3 regions of the Delftia sp. genome follow, and region 2 is predicted to be linked to each of the others. Evidence: riboswitches for the same ligand, from Rfam matches in the RefSeq annotation. Region 2 holds a riboswitch; each other region holds the start of a gene.
The links. A riboswitch is a leader RNA that binds a small molecule or an ion and turns the genes downstream of it on or off. The one in region 2 is predicted to bind cobalamin.
Positions count from the first base shown of each region.

Region 1 (3,392 bases), on a different contig from region 2:
GCTGCCATGCACGGGGTCCCAGGCCGAGACCGTGGACGAGCCGCCGTAGGGCGAGTTGTTGGACAGCCGCAGGTTGATGCGTGCGGCCTCCCATCCCATGGCGATCTTGTGCGATCCCCGGTCCACGTTCAGGCCCAGGCGATTGCCGGTCTGCTCCAGGTCGTGCAGGATTTCGAGGTAGTCGGAGCGGCCCACGGTCCAGGTGGCGGGGTTGAGCGCGTAGGCCTCGATGTTGCGCCAGTGGCGGTCCGACTGCACGTGGTACAGCTCGTTGCGCACCGTCAGCCAGTCATTGGCCTTCCATTGCACCTTGGCGCGCAGGCGCTCGTCGGCATAGCGCAGCACGCTGTCTTCGGCGTTGTAGTTGCGGTCGCGCAGGGACTCCACCACCTTGCCGTCCAGGCCCGGCGTGCCCCAGTAGCGGCTGGGCTTTTGCACGCTGCGGTCGGCAATCAGGTCGATCTGCAGGTCGCTCGTGGGCTCCAAGCGCAGCGTGCTCATGAACTTGCCGTTGCGCGACTGGTCCAGGTCGCGCTCGCCCGCGCTGCGCGCGGTGTAGCTGTCGATGCGGTAGCTGGCATAGGCGCCCAGGGCGCCGGTCACGCCCAGGCCCAGGCGCAGCGTGTCGTCCGTGCCCGCGCCCACCAGCACCTCGGCCGAGCTGGTGCGGCTGGGCTGCTTGCGGATGGCGTTGACGGTGGCGCCCATGGTGCCGCTGCCATACATCAGCGAGGCCGGGCCGCGCAGCACGTCGATGCGCTCGTAGCCCCAGCTGTCCCCGGGATAGGCCGTGGTGCCGGCGGCCACGCCCAGCACCATGCCGTCTTCGGCCACGCCCACGGAGTTCACGCCCGCAAAACCACGGCTGCTGAAGGACAGGCCGCCGTTGCCCGGCGTGCTGCTGGAGGTCAGGCCCACGGTGCGCGTGACGGCGTCCACCAGGGCGTAGTCGCCGCGCTCCTGCATCTGCTCGGCAGAAACACCATCCACGCTGGCAGGCACTTCCTGGTTGGAGACGCCGGTATGGCTGGCCGAGCGCGCAGGCTGGGCCAGTTGCTGGCCGATGCGTTCGGCCTGGCCGGTGACCTGCACTTCGGGCAGGACAGTCTGTGCCTGCACAGGAGCGGACAGGAAGGCGCAGGCCAGGGCCAGCGGGCTCAGCCGAAGGCAAAGGGAATCGGCAGCACGGGTGCTGGGAACGCAGGAAAGGGAGGAATGCATTTCGAACATCGGTCTTCGACCGCCTGATGCGAAAGCAAGGCACTGCCGCCTCTCCAGCCAGCGTGCAAGGATAGGGTGCAGGACATTGCCATCCGCACCCCGCAGACAGTCAAGAAAGCGCCCGCTCAGCGGGCGCGAAACGCAGCAGGCCGGTCTCCGGGCTCACAAGCGGCGCAAGGACATGCCTTGCGCCCAGCGCCCCGTCTTCCCAATCCACCCGCGAAAAGCTGCATGTTGCAGACCACGCCATGGACCAGTGACAGCCTGTCATCGCCCCTCCGCAGGGTTGCGGAGTCTGGCGGGACAGGCATGGAGCGCCTTGACTTGTTTACCGTTGCGGGGGCAGCCAAGGCCTGTGCCGGCAGCGCAAAAAGCATTTGCTGGCAGTCACCTTGTTCCCGTTTCATCCCCATGGCTGGCATGTGGACACCTGTTGCACGGATGCCTTTGCAGGCGCGGCATTATAGCCAGCGGCCCGCGTCGGTAGCCTGCGGCGCGTCGTGCAGCAGCAGTTCCAGCCCCAGGCGCCCGCCCCGGTGAACGCGGCTGATGGCATGGCGCAGGTGCACGCGGTAAAAGCCTGCCGCACCGGGCACCGGGCGCGGCCCCGTGGCGATGATGGCCGCATCCCCCAGGCCCAGCGGCAGCACCATGGGGCGCGATTGCATGCGCGGGCGCTGCTCGGTCATCACGAACTCGCCGCCCTCGAAGTCCTGGCCCGGCCGGGACAGCAGCAGCACCAGCTGCAGCGGGAACACCGCTGCACCTTCGCTGTATGAGCGCAGCGGCGCATGGCCCGCCTGCGCCACATGCAGCAGGTGCGACTGCGGATGCATCTGGCCGCGCTGGCGGCCCAGCTTCCCGAAGGCCTCGAACGAGGCGGGCAGGGCAGGCTGCATGTCCATTTGGGCACGCCAGCGATTGGCAATGGCAAGCAGGTGCCGGTACAGTACCGGGCGCCATGTGTCGAGGGAGGGCGGCAGGCCATTGCGCATGGCCGCCTCGCCGGCCAGGGAGCGGCTTTCATCCGCATTCAGCAGCCGTGGCAGCAGGCAATGGCCCTCTGCATCGAGCTGGGTGGCAATGCGGCCCCAGTCCAGGCCGGCGAAGCGATCACTGCTGTTCAGCCCATCCATTTCGACCCCTCCATTCAACCCGCCTTGCGAAAAGTGAGATTGATGCGCCGCCCGCCCAGCAGCGGGTGAGGCTGGTCCTTGAGCGGCAACACGCCGTGGTGGCGCAGCCGATCCACGCCGCCCCAGACCACCACGTCGCCATGCTGCAACAACACCCTGGCCGTCCTGTCCGCGCGCGCAAGCCCTCCAAACAGAAATGTGGCCGGCATGCCCAGTGACACCGAGACGATGGGCGCGACAAGGTCACGCTCGTCGCGGTCCTGGTGCAGGGACAGGCGGCTGCCGGGCAGGTACTGGTTGATCAGGCAGGCGTCGGGCGCGAAGCCCTCGAAGCCCGCAGCGGCGGCCGCTTCGCCCGCCAGCTGCGCAAACACGGCCGGCATGGCGGGCCAGGGCTGGCCGCTGACCGGGTCGATGGCGCTGTAGCGGTAGCCGCGCCTGTCGCTGGTCCAGCCCAGCGTGCCGCAGTTGGTCATGGCCACCGACATGGTGAAGCCGCCCGGCGTGACCAGATGGCGCAGCGGCGCCTGGGCCATGACGCCGTCCACCGCAGCCAGCAGTGGCGCCGCATGGGGCAGGGCATGGCCGCGCAGCACCACGGACTGGGGACCAATGGGTTCGATGCCCATGGGAGGTTCATCGGCAAAAAGATCCAGCGTGCTCATACCGGCCGTCCATCAAAGTGCGTCATATCAGAGTGCGTCATGAAAGATCAGCCCCACGGTATGGCGATGGCCGCTTCGGACGCGGCTGACGCCATGGCGCATGGCCGCGCGGCGGTAGCCTGAGCGCCGCCCCGGCACGGGCCGGTGGCGCACGGCCAGGACCAGCGCATCGCCCTGGTCCAGCGCCATCACATCGGCCCGTTGCCGGTCGCCATCGGCCTGGGTGATGACGAATTCCCCGCCCGCAAAGTCCTGCCCCGGCCGCGACAGCAGCAACACCACCTGCAGCGGAAACACATGCTCTCCATAGACATCCTGGTGCAGGCAGTTGTAGTCGCCCTCGCCGTATTGGAGGATCAGCGGCGTGGGC
Region 1 is NZ_JCABYI010000004.1:584,250-587,641, forward strand. It holds gene AC5I49_RS04490 (TonB-dependent receptor) at 1-1,230, opposite strand, end outside; cobalamin riboswitch at 1,352-1,670, opposite strand; gene AC5I49_RS04495 (2OG-Fe(II) oxygenase) at 1,683-2,357, opposite strand; gene alkB (DNA oxidative demethylase AlkB) at 2,372-3,022, opposite strand; gene AC5I49_RS04505 (2OG-Fe(II) oxygenase) at 3,050-3,392, opposite strand, start outside.
Region 1: another riboswitch for cobalamin. It lies ahead of AC5I49_RS04490 (TonB-dependent receptor); the one in region 2 lies ahead of AC5I49_RS12495 (TonB-dependent receptor).

Region 2 (3,392 bases):
GGCCAGGTTGGGCGTCTCGTCGAAGCGTGTCGTGCCCCAGGTCTTGCGCAGGCCGGCACGCAGGGTCAGGCGGTCGTCGAACAGGGTCTGCGCGTCCTCGAAGTACAGCGCGTGCACCTGCTCGGTCTGGTTGTTGTCGTAGGGCGCAACCTGGCCCGCCGGGCCGCCCGGCATGGCCACGCGCAGGCGGTCGGAGCGCAGCTTGCTGCGCTCCCAGTCAAAGCCCATCAGCAGGTCATTGGTCTGGCTGACACGCAGGCGCGGCTGAAAGCGCAGGCCCGTGGCGTCCAGCTGGCGGTGGTTGTAGTCGCGCGCCGTGCCGGGCACGGCGCTGTTGCCCGAGCGGATCACGGGCGATGCCCAGTTGAACTCATCGGTATCGACCAGGCTGTAGAGGTGGGTCGTCCAGCTCAGGCGCTGGCCGGGCAGTGCGCCTTCGTAGGTCAGGTCCAGCGAGCGGTTGCTGCGGTTGTCTCGGCTGTAGATGTTGGCGCCCGATCCGCGAAAGCCCGCGTTGTAGATGCCGTCCGTGCGCAGCTGCAGCTCCACGCGGTGCAGCTCGTGCAGCTGCCAGCCCAGGGCGCCGCTGGCGCCGCGCCGCTTCCAGCCCGTGTTCTCCATGCGCGTGCCGCCGTCGCCCGACTCGTAGTCGCCGCGCCCGCCTGCGCTCACGCCGAAGTACCAGTCGAAGCGGTCATTGGCGCCGGCCGTCTGCGCATCGGTGCGCCACAGGTCCCACGAGCCGGCCTGGACCTGGGCGCGCGTGCCGGGCGCCGTCGCTCCCGTCTTCATGATGATGTTGACCACCCCGCCCATGGCCTGGCTGCCGTAGATCACCGAGGACGGGCCGCGCACGATCTCGATGCGCTCCACATCCGAGGGGCTGAGCTTGGACAGGTTGGCCGTGCCCGCGCGCCGGCCGTTGACCAGCACCAGCACCTGGCTGCGGAAGTCGCGCCCCTGGCCGTCGGTGGAGGCGCCGCGCAGGTTCATCGAGGTCTGGGCCGCCGTCCATTCGCTGAGAAAGCCCACGGCGTTCTCGGCCAGCAGGTCGGTGACCGAGCGCGCGCTGGAGCGCTCTATGGCCTCGCGGTCGATGGTCTGCGTGGTGCCCGCGATGCGGCTGCGCGCCTCGGGCCGCGCCGTGGCGGTCACGAAGACGGCGTCCAGCGCATTGTCGGCGGATGCGCCGGCTTTGCCGGCCGCCGGTTCCTGTGCGGCGCCGGCCGCCGCGGCGCAGCAGGCCAGCACGGCCGCAGCGGTGGCCGGGCGCAGGAAGGGAGGAAGGGGAAAGGGGCCGGAACAATCGGCGGCCAAAGAAGCGAAGCGCATGCGTTGAATCCAACTGCCCCAGTCACCCGTGGGGCCTATCGTCTGAACCACGCCGCACGGCGCGCACGCCGGAGCCGGCCACGCCAGCGCAGGCTGGGGCCGGACCGGACAGGCGCACTCCCGCGGCGTCCGAAAGCAATGCAGAAGGCCGGTATCCGGGCTTGCGGAACGCTGCGGCGCGCATCGCGGGCGCGCTGCAGCAGGCATCCCCGCCTTCCCATGTCCGTCCAGACACAGTGGCTTGCGGCGCGCAACCGGTGGGTGGCGCGCCAGCGTGGGGAGTTGTATTCCGCTGACCGTTGCGGGGGCAGCGCAGGCATTGCGAGCGGCCACCTCGATGGCATCGCGCACCTGCTTCCCGTTGAACCCCTGGCCGGCAAGCGGCATGGGGCACCTTCAGCAACAGCGCACCGCCACGGCCCAGGGGCTGCGGCGGTGCGCCAGCGGCGGATTATCGCTGATGCGGTCTAGGCCCAGAAGCCCGGCACGCGGGCCAGCGCACGCAGCGCGCGGCGGCTGCTGCGCGCGCTGGTGGCCAGGCGGGCCTGCAGGTAGCCGGCGGCAAACCAGGCGCGCGGATCCGTGCCGGCCTGGTCACGAAAAAGCGCGGCCGCCACGGCCATGTCGTTGTGCAGGCCCAGCGCGTCCTGGGCGGGCACCAGCGCCTCGGCAAAGCGCCGGCCCTTTTTGCCGGGCCACATTCCGGGCGCGAATTCCCGCGCAAAGTCCGCCAGGTAGCGCAGACGCTTGAGCCGCTTGCGCACGCGGTGCTGCTGCGCCAGCGGCAGGCCGTCGAAGTGCCGGCCGTCGCGCAGCACCTGGCGGTGCAGGCGCGCCAGCCGCCGTGCCAGGTACTTGCGCGTGCCTGCGGCGGACAGGCTGACCAGGCCGGGCTGCCGCTTGCCTGCAGGCGCCTGCGCCAGCGCATGGATCTCGGCCAGCGTTTGCAGGAACTGCGGCTCGCGCACCGCAGCGGCCGCGTCCGCGTCGGCCTGCCCGGCATCCGGCACGGTCCATTCGCACAAGGGCGCATCGGCGTCCTGCAGCAGCGGCCACACCACGTCGGCCAGGGTGCCGGCATCGCGCAGCGTGCCCAGGCGCGCAAAGGCCAGGGCCAGCGGGGCATCCCATTCGGCGCGCATGCCGGGCGCCAGCCCTGCGCATTCGCGCAGCAGGGTGCGCAGGCGCCGCAGGGCCACGCGCAGCTGGTGGATGCGTTCGGCCTCGCTGCTGCCGGCGTCCACAGCATCCATATGCGACTGCACCTGGGCCAGTGCGGCAGCCAGCGCCGCACGCAAAAAGCCGGCCGCATCGGGCCGGTCGGGGAACTGCCTGGCAGGGGTGGTCATGGTCAGGAAAGGATGTGCGAGCGTTGCTGCGATTGTGGGCACCGCCCGGCCCCCGGGTCAATCGGCGCCATCCCCGCTCAGGCTGTGCAGCGCGGGCCGGGCAATGCGCACATAGTCGGCCGAGTCCAGCACGATGGAGCGGTCCAACCGGCCCGCATTGAAGGCGATCTCGGCAAAGCGCTCCACCAGTGCCGGGTCCACCACCAGGCGCACCTGCGGGTTGAAGGAGAACGGCGGCACCGATCCCATCACGCAGCCGGTGGCGGCCTGGGCCTCCTCGGGCGAGGCCAGCGTGGCCTTGCGCACGCCCACGGCCTGGGCCAGGCGCTTGAAGTCCAGCTTGCGGTCGCCGGGCAGCACGGCCAGGAACAGCTGGGGATCGCCCGCACCGGCCGCATCGCGGCTCTTGCAGAGCATGGCCTTGGCGCCCTGGCCGGGTGCCGTGCCCCGGATTTCGGCGACGAGGTCGGAGCGGCCCTCGGCAGGGTGCTCGATCACGCGAAAGCGCGCGTCCTGGGATTGCAGCAGGTGAACAAGGGTGTCGAACATGGCAGGGAGCACAAGAAACGGACAAGAAGGCAGGTCGCCTGGGTTTTGACATTTTGTCCAATTCAAAACAAAATGTCCAATATGACACAACGCACTCCCGAGCAGCGCCAACTGCTGGAACAGGTGGCCAAGATCGCCGAAGGCCTGGGCCAGACCCTTGCC
Region 2 is NZ_JCABYI010000021.1:19,574-22,965, reverse strand. It holds gene AC5I49_RS12495 (TonB-dependent receptor) at 1-1,332, opposite strand, end outside; cobalamin riboswitch at 1,462-1,745, opposite strand; gene AC5I49_RS12490 (CHAD domain-containing protein) at 1,800-2,681, opposite strand; gene AC5I49_RS12485 (YbaK/prolyl-tRNA synthetase associated domain-containing protein) at 2,739-3,230, opposite strand; gene AC5I49_RS12480 (helix-turn-helix transcriptional regulator) at 3,312-3,392, shown strand, end outside.

Region 3 (3,392 bases), on a different contig from region 2:
ACCCATCCGCGAATGCAGGCCAAACCGCGGCATCCTAAGGTTCAGTCCTTGCTCGTTTTTTCCAAAGGACTGTCTGTGTTCCCTCTCCTGCTGCTGGCTTTCGGTGTGCTTGCCGGCGTGACCACCGTGCTCTTCGGCTTTGGCGGCGGCTTCGTGGCCGTTCCGCTGCTTTATGCGCTGCTGACCTCCATCCACGGCGCGGACTCCGCCGTTGGCCAGGCTGCCATGCACATTGCCGTGGCCACCTCCACCTGCGTGATGATTTTTGGCGCCTCCATGGCCACGCTGCGCCAGCACCGCGCGGGCGCCCTGCCCTGGGATCAGGTGCGGCCACTGGCTGGCTTCATCGCGGCCGGTGCCGTGGCGGGCGCGGCGGCCGCCACCTGGATCAGCGGGGAATGGGTGCGCTGGGCCTTCATCGCCTACCTGGCCCTGACCATCGCCGACGCGCTGCTGCGCCCGGGCTTCGTGCACGGCACCGCCGCCCAATTGCAGCCCATGGGCCGCAGGCCCGCCGCCATCGCAGGCTTGGCGATTGGCGCGATTGCAGCCTTCCTGGGTGTGGGCGGCAGCGTGATGACCGTGCCGCTGATGCGCCGACGCGGCGCCAGCATGGCGGCCGCCACGGCCATGGCCAGCCCGCTGTCCCTGCCCATGGCCGTGGCGGGCACCGCTGCCTACATGCTGGCATCCCATAGCGCGGGGCTGGGCCCCTGGCATGTGGGCTATGTGGACCTGCAGGCCTTTGCGCTGCTGACGGCCGGATCGTGGACAGGCATCAGGCTGGCGGCCCCGCTGATCGGCCGCATTCCCGATGCCCTGCATGCCAAGGCCTACCTGGCCCTGTTGGGCCTGGTGCTGCTGGTCATGATCGTGGCCTGAGCGCTGCGCTCAACCCTCCTGGAAGATCGCCTCGATCCGGGTCTCGAACACCCGGGCGATGGCAAAGGCCAGCGGCAGGCTGGGGTCGTAGCGGCCCGTCTCTATGGCATTGACGGTCTGGCGCGACACGCCCAGCAGGTCAGCCAGCGCAGCCTGGCTCCAGCCGCGCTCGGCGCGCAGTTCACGGATGGTGTTTTTCATCGCCGGGCCGCCTCTGCAGCGCGGCTCATCGGCTGCGCAGCCAGTGGGCCACCGAAGCCGCCACCCAGAGCGCACCCATCAAGGGCCACACCATGAACATGCTGAGCTTGGGAAAACCTGCCATTTCCAGGAATCCGTAGGTGAAGGTGATGCCGGCCGTGCCCGCCGCCGCAATCGCCAGCTGCTCCAGCATGGACTTGCGCAGGAACTCGTCGGTATCCCGCACCAGGCGCACGATGGCCCGCACGGCCAGCGCAAACGCCAGCATGGGGCTGAGCAGCACGGCCGTGCGCGGGGCCCCGGCCTGCATGTCGGCGCTGAGCAAAAGCGCCCCCACCAACAGCGCCATGTAGAGCAGCAGCGCAAATCCCAGCTCCTTCTGGTAGCGGCGGTTGGTGACCGTTGTTTGATTCATGGAAGTTTCTCGCAATGTGTAAAGGATGCTTGACATTGTGCGATGCCACCCGCGGGCATGTCAAGCAAGCTTTACATCGGCACTGAACGCCCCGCCGTACAATCGCCGCCGTTGGTGCCAGCAGCCCCAGGGGCTGCGGTTAAACGGGAAACATGGGGCGGCCAGATAAAGCCGCCCGCATGTACTGCCCCCGCAACAGTGAGTGAAACGCCGCGTGCATGGCACCGGCCCCCGCCAAACCCGTGCCACTGGGCGTACAGCCCGGGAAGGCCTTGGCGAGTGCGTCACCAGTCTGGATACCGGCCAACAGGCGGCCGGCCGCGCATGCAGCGCAGCCGGTCTTTGTGGTTTCCGTGCCGGCGGGGTCGCTGGCGCGCAACTGGCTCGCATCCATGCACACCCTCGCCCTCGCGCGCGCCCCTGGCGCCGCCCTTCGCTCGCCCTCGGCGTTCCCCGTACTGCGCACGTTGTCTGCCCTGGCTGCGGCCTCGCTGCTGGCCTGCCAGGCCCAAGCACAGGTACAACAGGCACAACAGGCACAACAGGCGCAGCGCGCACAGGCCTCCCAGCTCGATACCGTGGTCGTCACCGCCTCGCGCAGCGAGCAGTCCCTGCGCACCGTCACGGCCGACATGACCGTGATCGACGCCGAGACCATTGCCCGCAGCGGCGCCACCGGCGTGGCCGACCTGCTGGTGCAGGTGCCGGGCGTGCAGATCAACCGCAATGGCGGGCCGGGCCAGGTCACCTCGGTCCACCTGCGCGGCACCAGCAACCAGCACACTGCCGTGTTCATCGACGGCGTGCGCTACAGCTCGCAGGAGCTGCAGGGTGGCGCGGTCTGGTCCACCCTGCCGCTGGCGCAGATCGAGCGCATCGAAGTGCTGCGCGGCCCGGCCGCAGCCATCTATGGCTCAGACGCCATGGGCGGCGTGATCCAGATCTTCACCAAGCGGGCGGACGGCCAGACCCGCGCCTATGCCGAGGCCGGCATAGGCAACCAGGGCACCAGCAAGCTGGCCACGGGATTTCAGGGCGGAGCCAACGGCTTCACCTATGGCCTGAACCTGGCCGACGAGCGCAGCGACGGCTTTGACGTCTACCCCGGCAACACCTTCTCGCCCAACCCGGACAAGGATGGCTACAGCAACACCTCGCTGGGCCTGAACGCGGGCTACAAAACGGGCATCCACCAGATCGACGCCAGCCTGCTGCACAGCCGCCTGCGCACCCACTACGACCAGAGCCCGCCGCCGTTCGACGACTACGACGTGGTCAAGAACACCACCGGCAGCCTGCGCTGGCAGGCCGGCTGGAACGCCATGTACAAAAGCGTGGTCCAGATCTCCCATACCGACAGCCAAAGCGACCGCCACACCCAGTCGCCCGAACGCGCCGACGGCAGCTCCACCAACTACCTGCTGCAGAACCTGTTCACGCTGGGCCAGCACCGTTTCAACATCGACCTGGAGCGCCGCGAGGACAAGCTGGACACCCAATACGCCTGGACGCAGAACACCGACAGCCGGCGCGTGCAGAACTCCCTGTCGGCCGGCTGGCGCCTGACCGAGGGCCGCCACCAGTTCGACGCCAACGTGCGCCACGACCAGGTACACGACCAGCAGAACAAGACCACGGGCGGCCTGGGCTACGGCCTGCAGATCGACGAGCGCTGGCGCTGGGTGGCATCGGCCGGCACGGCCTTCCGCACGCCCACGCTGTACGAACGCTTCACGGGCCAGGCGGCGGCCGACCTCAAGCCCGAAAGCAGCACCAACGTGGAAACGGGCCTGCACTATGCGGCCGGTGCCAACCGCCTCTCGGCCGTGGTCTACCGCAACAAGTTCAAGAACCTGATCACCTACGACTGGAACAGCGCCCTTCCCTGCAACTG
Region 3 is NZ_JCABYI010000004.1:522,636-526,027, reverse strand. It holds gene AC5I49_RS04235 (sulfite exporter TauE/SafE family protein) at 76-882, shown strand; gene AC5I49_RS04230 (helix-turn-helix transcriptional regulator) at 892-1,083, opposite strand; gene AC5I49_RS04225 (hypothetical protein) at 1,109-1,498, opposite strand; cobalamin riboswitch at 1,595-1,820, shown strand; gene AC5I49_RS04220 (TonB-dependent receptor domain-containing protein) at 1,891-3,392, shown strand, end outside.
Region 3: another riboswitch for cobalamin. It lies ahead of AC5I49_RS04220 (TonB-dependent receptor domain-containing protein); the one in region 2 lies ahead of AC5I49_RS12495 (TonB-dependent receptor).